2 regions of the Kitasatospora sp. NPDC057542 genome follow, and region 1 is predicted to be linked to the other one. Evidence: riboswitches for the same ligand, from Rfam matches in the RefSeq annotation. Region 1 holds a riboswitch; the other holds the start of a gene.

Region 1 (7,992 bases):
CCGGGCGGCGTCCCGGCGGGCGGAGGCCGGGAGGTCGAGCACGGGCGAGTCGAGGATCAGTCCGCGGATGGCGTGCGACCAGGCGGAGCGGGCCGCCGTCCGGAGGACCATGGTCGCCCCGAGGGACCAGCCGTAGAGGATCACCGCGCCCGCACCGCTGTCGAACGCCAGCCCTACCGCCGACTCGACGTCTCGCCACTCGGTCTCGCCGAAGTGGCTGAGCCCGTCGGGGGAGGCGGGGGCGCCCTGGTCGCCGCGGTAGGTGACGGCGAGGGCGGGCAGGCCGAGCCGGTCGAGGACGGGGAGCACCGGGAGGGTCTGCCGGCGGTCGGCTTCGGGGCCGTGCACCAGGATCACCCAGGTGCCGCGTTTGCCGTCGAGCTGCCAGGCGGGCAGCGCGCCGAGTTCGCCCTCGACGACGGTGTCGGCGAAGGCGAGGCCGAGCGCCTCGGTGGGGTCGCCGAGGTGGACCCGGGGAGTGAGGCGGACCTCGGTGCCGGCGGTGAGGGTGCCCCGGTCGGCGCGGACCAGGCGGCGGGTGACGCCCCGTTCGTCACTGTGCAGGATCTCCTCGACGACCGCGTGCCCGCCGTCCGCCCACTCGACCGCCCAGCGGCCGGGGCGCAGGCTCTCGGGGCCGCGGGTGAAGGTGACCCGGCCGGGGGCGAGACTGTGGACCAGGAGCGGACCGGACTCCTGGACGGCGGTCGCCGGACGGACCATTCGCTCGGAGGCCCGACGGCCGATCAACAGCACGGCGGCCCCGACCGCTGCGGCCGCCACGACGGCGGCGGTTCCCCATCGCATTTCGCTCCCCGCTCTGTTGGTCACGGACCGGACGGTGTTCGAGCACCAGTCCACCGGCGCCCCGCCCGCCCGGCCACCGGGCTAGGCCGTCCGGGTGACCTCGGCGGCGACCCGACGGTGCCGAGGAGAGGCCGGAAGCGGGCGGTGGAGGAGTCGACGGTGGGGCGACGGGGGCCGCTGCGGAGCGTGCCACCGAAAGGCAGGCGTGGCGTGCGATGCGGCCCCGGCCGCCGAACCCACGAAGCGGCCCGGGGCCTGTCTCTCGGATTCCGTCGGATCGGACCGCGGCGTCGGGGTGCGTGCATCGCCAGGCGGACGTGGGGGTACCTCCCGGCCAACGGCTGGGGCGCGTCGCGGGCCCGGCAAGGATCCGGGGGACGGGCCCCGTCCCCGGGCCGGTGCCGCACCGGGCGATCCCACGGGGTGTCAGTCAGCGGCGCCCGCGTGTGACCAACCCCTCCGTGACCTCGGTTGACTCCCGGTTCGGGCCCGTGATGGGATCCTGGGGCCAAACGGAGGCATGGAGAGGAAGCCGGTGGAAGTCCGGCGCGGTCCCGCCACTGTCACCGGGGAGCACGCTCGGAACATCGCCACGGCGGGCCGTCGACGGCCGCTGGAAGGCTCCGGGGGTGCGTTCGACCCGGAAGCCAGGAGACTCTCGCCCCCGTCACGTCGATCCAGGGCGCGGACCCTGAGTGAGGACACGCACGCGATGCAGGCTGCCCCGCCCCGCCGGACTCCGAGCTGCCTTCCGCCGTGCCACCGATGACCCCGCCCGCACCTTCTCCTTCTCCGCGCCCGCTGACCCGCGCCGCCGCGTTCGCGCTCGGCGCCGTCGCGGGCTACGCCGCCGACGCCCGCTTCGCCGACCCCCGCCGGGGCCACCCGGTCGCCGTCTTCGGCAGCGCCGCGACCCGGCTGGAGCGGCGGCTGTGGCGCGACGACCGCGGCGCCGGGGCCGGGTACACGGCGCTGTGCGTGGGCGCGGTGGCGGCGGGCGCGCTCGCCCTGGACCGTACGGTGGGCCGACGCCCGCTGGGCCGGGCGGCGCTGGCGGCGGCCGCGACCTGGACGGTGCTCGGCGGCACCTCGCTGACCCGGGAGGCGCGCACCATCGGCCGCTCGCTGACCGCGGGCGACCTCGCGGCCGCCCGGGAGCGGCTGCCGCACCTGTGCGGGCGGGATCCGAGCGCGCTGGACGGGCAGCAGATCGCCCGGGCGGTGGTCGAGTCGGTGGCCGAGAACACCGCCGACGCCGTGGTGAACGCGCTGACCTGGGGCGCCCTGGCCGGCACCCCCGGACTGCTGGCCTTCCGCGCCGTGAACACCCTGGACGCCATGGTGGGCCACCGCTCGCCGCGCCACGCCCGGTTCGGCTGGGCCTCGGCCCGGCTGGACGACCTGGCGGGCTGGCCGGGCGCCCGGCTGACGGCGCTGCTGACGGTGGCCGCCGCACCCGAGCCCCGGACGGCCTGGCGGGTCTGGCGGCGCGACGGCTCCGCGCACCCGAGCCCGAACGCGGGCCAGGCGGAGGCGGCGTTCGCCGGCGCGGTCGGCGTACGGCTGGGCGGGACGCTGCGGTACGGCGAGCGGATCGAGCACCGGCCGGTCCTGGGAGCGGAGCTGCGGCCGGTGACGGTGGACGACATCGAGCGGGCCTGCGCGCTCTCCCGGCGGGTGGGCGCACTGGCGCTGGGTACGACGGTCGCGGGGCACGTCCTGCTGCGGGCGTTCCTGGGGAAGAGGGGATGGGCATGACGAACGCGCTGCTGGTCGCGGGGACGACCTCGGACGCGGGCAAGAGCGTGGTGACGGCCGGGATCTGCCGCTGGCTCGCCCGCCAGGGCGTGCGGGTCGCGCCGTTCAAGGCGCAGAACATGTCGCTCAACTCCTTCGTCACCGCCGACGGCGCCGAGATCGGCCGCGCCCAGGCGATGCAGGCGCAGGCCGCCCGGGTGGAGCCGGAGGCGGCGATGAACCCGGTGCTGCTCAAACCCGGCGCGGACGGCCGCAGCCAGGTGGTGCTGCTCGGCCGGCCGGTGGCCGAGGTGGGCGCGCTGGACTACCGCGAGCGCAAGCCCGTCCTGCTGGAGCGCGCCCTGGAGTGCCTGGCCGACCTGCGCCGCCGCTACGACGTGGTGGTCTGCGAGGGCGCGGGCTCGCCCGCCGAGATCAACCTGCGCGACCGCGACATCGCCAACATGGGCCTGGCCACGGCCGCCGCCCTGCCGGTGGTGGTGGTCGGGGACATCGACCGCGGCGGAGTCTTCGCGGCGATGTACGGGACGCTGGCGCTGCTGTCGGCGGAGGACCAGCGGCACGTGGCGGGCTGGTTCGTCAACAAGTTCCGCGGCGACGCGCGACTGCTGGCACCCGGGCTGGAGATGCTGCACGAGCTGACCGGCCGTCCGGTGCTGGGCACACTGCCGATGCTGCCCGGGCTCTGGCTGGACGCCGAGGACTCGCTGGACCTGTCCACGGTGGTGGACCGGGCGGACGGGCCCGGGCCGCTCGGCGCGGACGTGCTGCGGGTGGCCGTGGTGCGCTTCCCGCGGCTGTCCAACTTCACCGACGTGGACGCGCTCGCGCAGGAGCCGGGCGTGCTGGTGCGCTGGGCGACCAGGCCGGAGGAACTGGCCGACGCCGACCTGGTGGTGCTGCCCGGCACCCGGGCCACCGTCGCGGACCTCGCCTGGCTGCGCGAGCGCGGCCTGGAGCCGGCCCTGAAGGCGCGGGCGGCGGCCGGGCTGCCGGTCCTCGGGGTCTGCGGCGGCTACCAGATGCTGGCGCACTCGATCGTGGACGAGGTCGAGTCCAAGTCGGGTGCCGTCGAGGGCCTCGGCCTGTTGCCGACCCACGTGCGGTTCGGCATCGAGAAGGTGCTGGCACGGCCGGTCGGCGAGGCGTACGGGCAGCGGGTGGAGGGTTACGAGATCCACCACGGGGTGGTGGCGGTCGAAGGCGGCGACACGTTCGTCTCCGACGGCCACGGGCGGAGTCTGGACGGCTGCCGGGTGGGCTCGGTCTGGGGCACGACCTGGCACGGCGTGCTGGAGAACGACGGGTTCCGCCGCGAACTCCTGCGCGAGGTCGCCGGGTTGTCCGGCCGGGCGTTCGTCCCGGCGCCGGACACCTCCTTCGCCGCGGCGCGCGAGGCCCGGCTGGACCGGCTGGGCGACCTGATCGAGGAGCACGCGGACACCGACGCGCTGTGGAAGCTGATCGAGGGCGGAGTGCCGGCGGCCGGATCGCTGCCGTTCGTCCCGCCCGGGGCCCCTGGGAGTGACGCATGAACCGGGTACGGCAGCAGAGCCGGACGGGACCGCAGGGCCAGGCAGGGCCGCAGAACCGGGCACGACAGGAGTGGGGTACGGCATGAGTGACGTCCGCTATCCGTTCACCGCGATCGTCGGCATGGCCGACCTGCGGCTGGGACTGCTGCTGAACGCGGTCTCCCCGGCCGTGGGCGGCGTGCTGGTGCGCGGCGAGAAGGGCACCGCGAAGTCGACCATGGTGCGCGCGCTGGCCGGCCTGCTGCCGGCCATCGCCGCCGTGGACGGCTGCCGCTTCGCCTGCGACCCGGCCGCGCCCGACCCGCAGTGCCCGGACGGGCCGCACGTCTCCCCGCCCTCCTCCGAACGGCCTTCCCAGCTGGTCGAGTTGCCGGTCGGCGTGGCCGAGGACCGGATCGTCGGCTCGCTCGACCTGGAGCGGGCGCTGGCCGAGGGCGTCAAGGCGTACGAGCCCGGGCTGCTCGCCAGGGCACACCGCGGCGTGCTCTACATCGACGAGGTGAACCTGCTCCAGGACCACGTGGTGGACCTGCTGCTGGACGCCGCCGCGATGGGCCGCTCCTACGTCGAGCGGGAGGGCGTGTCGGTGCGGCACGCGGCCCGGTTCCTGCTCGTCGGCACGATGAACCCGGAGGAGGGCGAGCTGCGGCCGCAGCTGCTCGACCGGTTCGGCCTGACCGTCGAGATCGCCGCCACCCGGGACCCGGCCGAGCGCGCCGAGGTGGTCCGCCGCCGCCTCGCGTACGACGCGGACCCGGCCGGCTTCGCCGCACGATTCGCCGAGGAGGAGCGGGCGCTCGCCGAACACATCACCACGGCCCGGGAGTTGCTGCCCAAGGTCGAGCTGACCGATGTGGCGCTGCGTCAGATCACCGCTGTGTGCGCCGCGTTCGAGGTGGACGGGCTGCGCGCGGACATCGTGATGGCCCGCACGGCGGTCGCACTGGCCGCCTGGGACGGGCGCACCGAGGTGCTGGAGGAGGACGTCCGCAAGGCCGCCCGGCTGGCGCTGCCGCACCGGCGCCGCCGCAACCCCTTCGACGCGCCGGGGCTGGACGAGGAGCAGCTGGACCGGACGCTGGAGGAGCACGCCCGGCAGGAGGACCCGGAGCCCGAGGGCGACGGACCCGGCCCGGACGGCGACGGCGGTCCGGAGGACGGCCCGGACGGGGGCCCGGAGGACGGCGGTCCGGACGGGCGCGGCCCCGACGGTGGTGGTCCCGACAGCGGTGGTCCCGACGGCGGTGGTCCCGACGGCGGTGGCGCGCCCGAACCGTCCGACGGCGGCCCCGAGGTGTCCACCGGCGAGAGCGCCGGGGAGCCCGCCCAGCCGCCCGTACCGGCCCAGCATCCCTCCCCCGCGCGGGAGTCGGCGCCGGTCGCGGCCGGGGACCCGTACCGGACCCGGCTGTTCACCGTGCGGGGCACCGGGCACGGCGCCCAGGGCCGCCGCTCCCCCGCCGAGACCACTGGCGGGCACACCATCCGCGCCCGCCGCCCGCAGGGCGCGCTCGGCCGGCTGCACCTGACCGCAACCCTCCAGGCCGCCGCGCCGCACCAGGCCGCGCGCGGGCGCAGCGGCCGGGCCCTGGTGCTGCACAAGGACGACTTCCGCGAACAGGTCCGCCAGGGACGGGAGTCCAACCTGGTGCTGTTCGTGGTGGACGCCTCCGGCTCGATGGCCGCCCGGCAGCGGATGACCGCCGTCAAGGGCGCGGTGCTGTCGCTGCTGATGGACGCCTACCAGCGCCGCGACAAGATCGGCATGATCACCTTCCGGGGTGCGGGCGCCGAGCTGGCGCTGCCGCCCACCTCCTCGGTGGAGGTCGGCGCGGCCCGGCTGGAGTCGCTGCCCACCGGCGGGCGGACCCCGCTGGCCGCCGGCCTGCTGCGCGCGCACGAGGTGCTGCGGGTGGAGCGGCTGCGCGACCCGAACCGGCGCCCGCTGCTGGTCGTGGTGACCGACGGCCGGGCCACCGGCGGGCGGGACGCGCTCGCCCTCTCGCAGCGCGCGGCCGCCCTGTTCGCGGCGCAGGGCACGGCGAGCGTGGTGCTGGACTGCGAGTCCGGCCCGGTCCGCCTGGGCCTGGCCCGTACGCTGGCCGGGCTGCTCGGCGGCACCACCGTCAGCCTGGACGAGCTGCGCGCCGAGGGCGTGGCCTCGCTCGTCCGCGAGAACCGTCCCACGACCGTCCGCGAGAACCGTGCGACCACCATGCGAAAGGCGGCCTGACCCATGCCCAAGGGTGTCCCCGAGAGCGTTCCCGACGACGGACTGACGACCCGTCAGCGCCGCGCGCTGCCGATCACCGCCGTGCACACCGGCCCGGGCAAGGGCAAGTCCACGGCCGCGTTCGGCATGGCGCTGCGGGCCTGGAACCAGGGCTGGCCGGTCGGGGTGTTCCAGTTCGTGAAGTCCGCCAAGTGGAAGGTCGGCGAGGAGAACGCGCTGCGCGTGCTCGGCGCCTCCGGCGAGGGCGGCACCGTCGACTGGCACAAGATGGGCTCCGGCTGGTCCTGGATCCAGCGCTCCGCCGAGCAGGAGATGTCCAGCGAGGAGGCGGCCAAGGAGGGCTGGGAGCAGGTCAAGCGGGACCTCGCGGCCGAGACCTACCGCTTCTACGTGCTGGACGAGTTCACCTACCCGATGCACTGGGGGTGGGTCGACCCGGACGAGGTGGTGGCCGTGCTCAGGGACCGCCCGGGCAGCCAGCACGTCGTCATCACCGGCCGGTACGCGCCCGAGGCGCTGACCGGATTCGCCGACCTGGTCACCGAGATGACCAAGGTCAAGCACCCCATGGACGCCGGCCGCAAGGGCCAGCGCGGTATCGAGTGGTGAGCCTGCGCACGTGAACATCCCCCGCCTCGTCGTCGCCGCGCCCTCCTCGGGCGCCGGCAAGACCACCGTCGCCACCGGCCTGATCGCGGCGCTCGCCGCCCGCGGGCTGGCGGTGTCGCCGCACAAGGTCGGCCCGGACTACATCGACCCGGGCTACCACGCGCTCGCCGCCGGACGCCCGGGCCGCAACCTGGACGCCTTCATGTGCGGTCCGGAGCGGATCGCACCGCTGTTCCTGCACGGCGCGGCGGGGGCGGACGTCGCGGTGGTCGAGGGCGTCATGGGGCTGTTCGACGGGGCTTCCGGGCGCGGGGAGCTGGCGTCCACGGCGCACGTCGCCAAGCTGTTGCGGGCGCCGGTGGTACTGGTGGTGGACGGCTCCTCGCAGTCCCGCTCGGTGGCCGCGCTGGTGCACGGCTTCGCCTCCTGGGACCCGCAGGTGCGGCTCGCCGGGGTGATCCTCAACCGGGTCGCCTCCGACCGGCACGAGCAGCTCCTGCGCGAGGCGCTGGAGGAGGGCTCCGGCGTACCGGTGCTGGGCGCGCTGCGCCGCTCCGCTGCGGTCGCCACACCGTCCCGCCACCTCGGGCTGATCCCGGCGGTGGAGCGCTCGACGGAGGCTCTCAAGGCGGTCGCCGACATGGGTGAACTGGTGGCCTCCTCGGTCGACTTGGACGCCCTGCTCGAACTCGCCCGGACGGCACCGGAGCTGGATGCCGAGCCGTGGGACCCGTCGGCCGAGGTCACCCCGGTGGCCGGCCGGCCGCGGATCGCGGTGGCGGGCGGCGCGGCCTTCTCGTTCTCGTACGCCGAGAACGCCGAACTGCTCGGCGCAGCGGGCGCGGAGGTGGTCCCGTTCGACCCGCTGCACGCCTCGGCACTGCCCGAGGGCGCGGCCGGCCTGGTGATCGGCGGCGGCTTCCCGGAGCTGTACGTCCGCGAGCTGAGCGGCAACGCCCCGCTGCGCGCCACCATCGCCGCGTTCGCCGCCGCGGGCGGGCCGATCGCCGCCGAGTGCGCCGGGCTGCTCTACCTGGGCCGGGAGCTGGA
Region 2 (7,198 bases), on a different contig from region 1:
GCAGCGAGACGGTGTCGCCGAGGTGGACGGTGGTGGCCCGGGTGGCGGCGGTGGCGGTGGCACCGTCCAGGCTGACCTTCCAAGTGGAGGAGCCGCCGTTGGCCGTGCCGTTGAGCGCGGTGATGGTGCCGCCGCCGGTGGACGGGGTGACGGAGGTGACGCAGCCGCTCGGGGTGGCGGTGCCCGCCGGGTCGAGGACGTCGCCGAGGGTCGTGGTGGTGCCGGTGGGGGTGAGGGTGACGGCGCAGACCCTGAGCGCGCTGGTGCCGTCGTCGACGACCAGGGAGAGGCGGGCGGCCGTGCCGGCGGTGAAGTCGGTGGTGGCGGCCCAGGTGGGCTCGCCCGCGGTGGTCGGGGTGGGCGGGGTGGCGGTGAACCCGGCGCCGGCGACGGCGCGCAGGCCGTCGACGGAGGCGTAGGGCGACGGGCTGGTGTCGGTGGGCAGGTACTTGAAGCCGCCGCCGGGCTTGAACTGCTGGGCGATGAGGAAGTCGACCGGAGTCTTGCCGGTGCCGCTGGTGAAGTCGGCGCCCTGGGGGTTGATGCCGCAGGCGTTGAGGCCGGACACGGCCCAGCCGTTGGAGTCGGTGTTGACCCCGAACATGGCGTTGAAGGCGCCGGAGGCGGCGAGCTTGCCCTTGAGGAAGTTCTTGGCGGCGACGATCGCCGGGTCGGTGTTGGGCACGCCGCCTGCGCACAGGGAGGCCATGGCAGCGCCGGTCATGTCGATGTCGCTGCCCTGGGCGAGCGCCGTCGGGTCGCCCGCGGCCTTGCTGTAGTTCCAGCCGCCGTCGTTGTGCTGGTTGGCGCGCACCGCCGTGACGGAGGCGTCGATGAGCTTCTGCGGGGAGCGCTGGGCGCCGGCCTGGGTCTTGGCGCCGGCTAGGGCGAGCAGGCCGAAGACGGTGCCGTTGAAGTTGGCGGACGGCCCGTAGTAGCCGGGCTCGGCGCTCTGCCAGTAGGCGGTGAGGTCGGCAAGGAGATTGCGGCCGGGGCCGACGCGGGCGGGGTCGATGCCCGCGGCGTAGGCGTTGAGGATGCCGCGCTCGTAGTCCGTGGCCACGGGCGAGGCGCTGGGCCGGCCGGGGGCGGCGAGCTGGTTGCGGTACACCAGGCGGGCGTTCTTGGTGGTGTCCCCGCCGGGAGTGACGTCGGCGGCGGCCGTTCCAGCGGCGGCGAGCGCGCTGAAGGCCCACTCGTTGGAGAGCCCGCCGCCGGTGACGTAGCTGCCGTCGGCGGCCTGGAGAGACTTCAGGTACGTGACGCCGGTGCTCCTGGAGGTGGCTATCTGGGCCGGGGTGGCGGTCGCGTGGGCGGGGACGGCAGAGAGCAACAGGGCACCGGCCGCCAGCGCGACGGTGGTCGCCGAGGCAGCACGGGATGGGGTGAGGAGGGGCACGGGACAGGCTCCTTGGGGTGGCGGGCGCCGACCCTGCCCCGGAATTCCTGCGTCCACTCGGGGCGCGCGACTGCCGGAGCGGTCGCCGCCCGGATCGCGTGGGCCGGCTTTCGCCGTGGTGCACGGCCGGGCGGGCATTCGGGCTCGGGACGGCACGACCACCGCCCCACACCGCTGCGCGTCAGCCCCGGATTCGCACCGGGTTCCCCCACTCGGCCACAGCGGACGCTATCGCACGTCCCGTCGTCCGACGAGGTGATGTGAACGATCTGACGCCCCGTTGACTCCTCATCGGCCGCCATGGTCTGATGAACCGATTTTTTGCCCTCGGCATTCAGGGGAAGCCGGTCCAACTCCGGCGCTGACCCGCAACCGTGGACCCACCTGAGGGTGGGTGAGCCGGAATGCCTGGACCGGGGGTCTGTTCACAGAGCACTTGCGTCGTCGCGGACTACGACGCAGTCTTGGCGGCCCCCTTCCCGGGGTGCCGTGGGCTGCGCCGTTGCCTCCCGTGTCGACCGACCAGGGAGTCGCCGTGAGGGTCAGCAGCAATCGCACACGTCACAGAAACCGGGACCTCGCCTCCCTGGTGATCGCCGGAACCGTCGCGGTCGCCGCCTGCGGCACGGTCCTGCTCGGACACCCCGGAACCGCGGCAGCCGACCCGATCGAGCAGTGCACGGCAACGACGGGCGCGATCGTCGCCGTCGACTTCAGCCACTGGGGCGGCGGTGTCGTCCGGGGCTGCGACGCCCACCCCACGACGGGCATGAACCTGCTGCACAATGCCGGTTTCACCACGACCGGAACCGGACACGACGGACCCGCCTTCATCTGCCGGCTCGGGACAGGGACCTTCAACGGCGGCGTCCAGTACCCGACACCGGCCGAGGAGCCGTGCGTCAACACACCGCAGGCCACCGCGTACTGGTCGTACTGGATCGCCGAGCCCGGCCAACAGACCTGGTCCTACAGCCGGTTCGGGGCCGGCACGCAGAAGCCCAAGCCCGGCGAGGTGGAGGCCTGGGTCTACGGCGGCACGGACATCGGCGGCACCAGCGGGGCGCCGAGCTTCACTCCGGACTCCGTCCGCACCAAGAACGGCGGCCCCTCGCCCTCTGTGTCCCCTTCCGCGACCCCGAGCCCGACCGGATCGCCGTCCGCCACGGGTGATCCGGCGGCCGCCGCGGCCTGGCTGGCCGGTCAACTCGTCGGCGGCGATCACATGGAGAACTGGGCCGCCCCTGGGCCGGACTACCCCCGGACCGCCCTCACCGCCATCGCGCTCGCTGCCGCCGGGACGCAGGACCCGGCGCTGCGAAAGGTCATCGGCTTCCTCGCGGACCACACCGACGCGTTCCTGTACCCCGACGGTCCGACCGACAGGCCCGACACGAGGGCTGCCGCCCTGCTGGCCCTCGTCGCCGAGAGTACGGGTCGCGACCCCCGTGCCTTCGGCGGCCGGGACCTGGTTGCCGTGCTCACCGAGCACGTGTGCACCGTAGCTGGGGAGAACGGCAAGTGCACCGCTGCCGGGGACTTCCTCGGTGCGGCCTCGCCCTGGGTCCAGTCCCTCGGCGTCATCGCCCTCCAGCGCGCCGGCGTCGCACCGCCCGCCCCGGCGCTCGCCCGCTTCACGGCGCTCCAGTGCGCCGACGGCGGCATGGCCGGATCGATGATCGTCGCCGGTGACCACTGCGAATCCGACCCGCTCACCACCGGCCTCGCGGTCCTCGCCCTGCGCACGGCCCCCGGGTACGAAGCAGCCGCCAAGAAGGCCGCCGACCAGCTCGCGGCGAGCCAGCAGCCCGACGGCTCCCTTTTGCCGTATGTCGGCGCCCCCGGCGACACCACCAGCACCGCAAGCGCCGCCCAGGCGTTCAAGGCCACCGGCCAGGGCTCTCGCCGGGCCGCCGCCACCGCCTGGCTCGCCGCCCGCCAGGGCAAGGACGGCGGCTTCGGCCCGGACGCGTCGACCACTGATCCGGACACCGCCGCCACCGAGCAGGCCATCCTGGTCCTGACCGGCACCGATCTCACCAGCGTCCGGCACGATCCGGCCGGTGCCACGACCACGCCGACCCCGCCTGCGGGGAGGAAGCCCGACGCGGCCAAGGGGAGTGCCTACCTCACCGACCCGTCCCGTCTGATCGACGGTCACTACTACGAGGGGTTCCCGGCCTTCGCCGACTTCGGCCTGACCATCGACGGGGCCTACGCCCTCGCCGCGACCGGAACCGACGACGCCGCGCTGCGCAGGATCGTCGACTTCCTGGATCAGCAGGGCAAGGACGCCAGCGAGCGCACCGTCAACGACTGGACCGCGATCGGCACCGAGTACGCCGGCGGCGGGTCCATCGGCAAGGAGGCGCTGCTCGCCGAGGTGGTCGGCCGCAACCCGCGGGCCTTCGGCGGCCGCGACCTGATCGCCGCCCTCGCCGCGATGGTGTGCACCAGGGCCGACGCGAACACCGGCTGCGACGCCCCGGGCAACTACACCTACGCCACCTCGGTCTTCTCCCAGTCGCTCGCCGTCATGGCCCAGCTCCGGGCCGGGGACGCGACCGACGCTGCCCCCGCGATCGCCTACCTGAAGAGCCTCCAGCACCCGGACGGCTCCTGGCCGAGCCTGATCCCCGCCACCGGCGACTCCGACGTGGACAGTACGGCCATGGCCGTCATGGCCCTCGCCCTCGTCCCCGGGGACGAGGCCGCCCAGGCGGTCGACAAGGGGCTCGGCTGGCTCGCCGCGCGGCAGCTGCCCGACGGTGGCTTCCCCGGTGCGGCCGGCGACTCCACCAACTCGGCCGCGCTGGCCGTCCAGGGCATGACGCTGCGCCAGGCCACCTACGGTGGACAGATCGCCAAGGCGCTCGACTTCCTCGCGGGCCAGCAGAACGGTGACGGCGGGTTCAACGTCGCCTCCGGCGGGCAGCAGGGTTCGGACGTCCGGGCCTCGACGCAGGTCCTGGGCGGTGCCACCGGGATCTCCTTCGGCACGCTCTCCCGCAACCTTGGCGGAACGCCGACGCCGACGCCGACCCCGACGGGTACTCCCATCGGGACACCGACCGGTACGCCCTCCGGCACCCCGACGGGCTCGCCCACCACGACCGCGCCGATCCCGGTCACCGACACCCCCTCGTCCGGCGGTGGCGCTGCGTCCGGCGGCGTGCCGGGGCAGACCGGTTCAGGCAATCTGGCCAGCACCGGAAGCCAGGCACTGGCGCTGACGGCGGGCGCCGGTGCGCTGACCGCGCTCGGCGCCGCGGCCGTCCTCGTCGCCCGTCGCCGCATCGCGGCCACCCCGGGGCGGCACCGGTGAGCCGGGGACTCGGTGAACGGCTCGCCCGGCTGTCCGGGGCGGCGGCGCTGACCTCCGCGCTCGCGTTCGGCGGCGTCGCCGTGGGCGCGGCCCCGGCCGCTGCGGCGCCGTTGCCGATGGACCAGTGCACGACCACCTCCGGGGTCGTACTCGCCGTGGACTTCAGCACGTGGGGCGGACCGCTGCTGCGCTCCTGTGGCACCACGCCCACCACCGGGTACACCCTGCTGAACCAGGGGGGCTGGAAGACCACCGGCACCGGCCACGACGGCCCGGCCTTCATCTGCCGGATCGGCTACAGCGGTTTCCAGGGCGGCAAGCAGTTCCCGACCCCGGACCAGGAGAAGTGCGTCCTGACGCCCCCGGCCACCGCGTACTGGTCGTACTGGCACGCCGATCCGGGCCAGAACGAGTGGTCCTACAGCCAGCTCGGCGCGATGCTTTACCAGCCGAAGCCCGGCAGCGTCGACCTGTGGATCTTCGGCGGCACCAACATCGAGGGCACCGAGGGGCGTCCGACGTTCTCGCCGGACAGCGTTCGGGCGCACAATTCCAGCACCGGTGGGCAGCCGGCCGACCCGGGCCAGGGCGCCGCGGGCGGCTCCGGTGGCTCGGGCGGCTCCACGGGGGCGACCGGTACGAGCGGTGGTGGTGGCTCCGGCACCGGTTCGGGCGGCAGCACCGGCAGCACCGGCGGCTCCGGCACTACCGGTGGCACCGGGCGTGCCCCGGCTCCCGCCAAACCCCCGGCCGGCGGAGCCCGTCCGCCCGCGCCCGTCACGCCCCCGGGGAACGGCACGGCCGGTACCCCCGAGGACGGCGTCACCCCGCCGGGCGCCCCCGAGCCGACGCCGGTACCCGCCACACCGATTCCGGTCGAGCCGCCCACCGCGGCACCGACGGACACTGCGAGCGACCAGCCGACTGAGCAGCCCGCCATGGCCGCGCCGACGGCCACCCCCGCCGTGCCCGGCGGGGTGGTGGACGCCAACCCGGTGGCCGATGCCCCGCACGACTCAGGTTCGATGCTCCCCGCGGTGGTGGGTTCCGTCCTCGTCGTGGTCCTGGGCGTGGCGACCGTGATCACGGCGCGCCGCCGCCGGCGACAGGCCGAGTGATCCGGTGACCGCGCTCGACAAACACGCCGCCGCCCCGCCCACCGCCCCCGGGCGGGGAGCGGGTGGTCGGCGCAGCGCACGCAACCTGCACCCGCTGGCCTGGTGGGCGTGGGCGCTCGCCCTGGCGACGGCGGCCAGCCGCACGACCAACCCGCTGTTGCTCCTGCTCGTCCTCGCCGTGCTCGGCTATGTGGTGACGGCCCGCCGTACCGAGGCCCCGTGGGCCCGCGGCTTCACCTACTACCTCTGGCTGGCGCTGACGGTGGTGGCGATCCGGGTAGTCTTCCGGTGCGTCTTCGCCACCGGCATCACCCCGCACGACCACCTGCTCTTCTCCCTGCCGCACATCCCCACCCCGGCCTGGTACGCGGGGATCCAGATCGGTGGCCCAGTGTCCCTGGAGGCCACCCTCTCGGCGGCCTTCGACGGGCTGCGGCTGGCCTGCCTGATCTGCTGCATCGGCGCCGCCAACACCCTCGCGAACCCCAAGCGGGCGCTGCGGGTCCTGCCCGGCGCCCTGTACGAGCTGGGCGTCGCCGTGACGGTGTCGCTCAGTGTCGCGCCCCAGCTGGTGCAGAGCGTCCAACGCGTCGCCCGGGCACGGCGGTTGCGCGCCGGGCGGCGCAAGGGCGTACGCGCGCTGCGCAGCATCGTCGTCCCGGTCCTGGAGGACGCGCTGGAGCGTTCGCTCAGCCTTGCGGCCGCCATGGACTCGCGCGGCTACGGCCGCTCCGGCACGGCCTCACGCCGCTCCCGCCGGATCACCGGCGCGCTGATGCTGCTCGGCATGTGCGGCCTGTGCGCCGGGGTGTACGGGCTGCTGGACGGTACGGCGCCCGCCGTGCTCGGGCTGCCGGCCTTCCTCACGGGTGCCGTGCTCTGCGTGGCGGGCCTGCTGCTCGGCGGGCGGCGGGTGCGGCGCACCACCTACCGGCCGGACCGCTGGCGGGCCGCCGAGTGGGGCGTGGCCGGGTGCGGTGTGACCGCCGCCGTGCTGCTGTTCGCCACCGTCGGCTACGACGCCACCGACCTCAACCCCTCCCTCTACCCGCTGGCCTGGCCGACGCTGCCGCTCGTCCCGGTGCTCGCCCTGCTTCTGGCGGGCGCGGCCGGGATCGTCTCGCCGCCGCCCGGCCGGACGCCCGGATCCGCCGCCGTGCCGGGGCCGCGCCCGACGACGCGCCCCGGCGCCGCCACCACCGACCGCACGACCTCCGAGGTGAGCACGTGATCCGATTCGACCGGGTCAGCGTGGTGTACGACGGCGAGACCACGCCCGTCCTGCGCGACATCGACCTGCACATCCCGGAGGGCGAGCTCTGCCTCGTGGTCGGCCGCACCGGCGTCGGCAAGTCC

The links. A riboswitch is a leader RNA that binds a small molecule or an ion and turns the genes downstream of it on or off. The one in region 1 is predicted to bind cobalamin.
Region 2: another riboswitch for cobalamin. It lies ahead of ACFU7Y_RS34900 (prenyltransferase/squalene oxidase repeat-containing protein); the one in region 1 lies ahead of ACFU7Y_RS13255 (cobalamin biosynthesis protein).

The regions. Positions count from the first base shown of each region.
Region 1 is NZ_JBHVFE010000080.1:5,762-13,753, reverse strand. It holds gene ACFU7Y_RS13260 (S9 family peptidase) at 1-807, opposite strand, end outside; cobalamin riboswitch at 1,332-1,465, shown strand; gene ACFU7Y_RS13255 (cobalamin biosynthesis protein) at 1,573-2,565, shown strand; gene ACFU7Y_RS13250 (cobyric acid synthase) at 2,562-4,100, shown strand; gene ACFU7Y_RS13245 (putative cobaltochelatase) at 4,183-6,333, shown strand; gene cobO (cob(I)yrinic acid a,c-diamide adenosyltransferase) at 6,337-6,942, shown strand; gene ACFU7Y_RS13235 (cobyrinate a,c-diamide synthase) at 6,953-7,992, shown strand, end outside.
Region 2 is NZ_JBHVFE010000417.1:770-7,967, reverse strand. It holds gene ACFU7Y_RS34905 (hypothetical protein) at 1-1,399, opposite strand, end outside; cobalamin riboswitch at 1,532-1,608, opposite strand; cobalamin riboswitch at 1,686-1,830, shown strand; gene ACFU7Y_RS34900 (prenyltransferase/squalene oxidase repeat-containing protein) at 1,935-4,724, shown strand; gene ACFU7Y_RS34895 (hypothetical protein) at 4,721-5,842, shown strand; gene ACFU7Y_RS34890 (CbiQ family ECF transporter T component) at 5,847-7,073, shown strand; partial or broken gene ACFU7Y_RS34885 (energy-coupling factor ABC transporter ATP-binding protein) at 7,070-7,198, shown strand, end outside.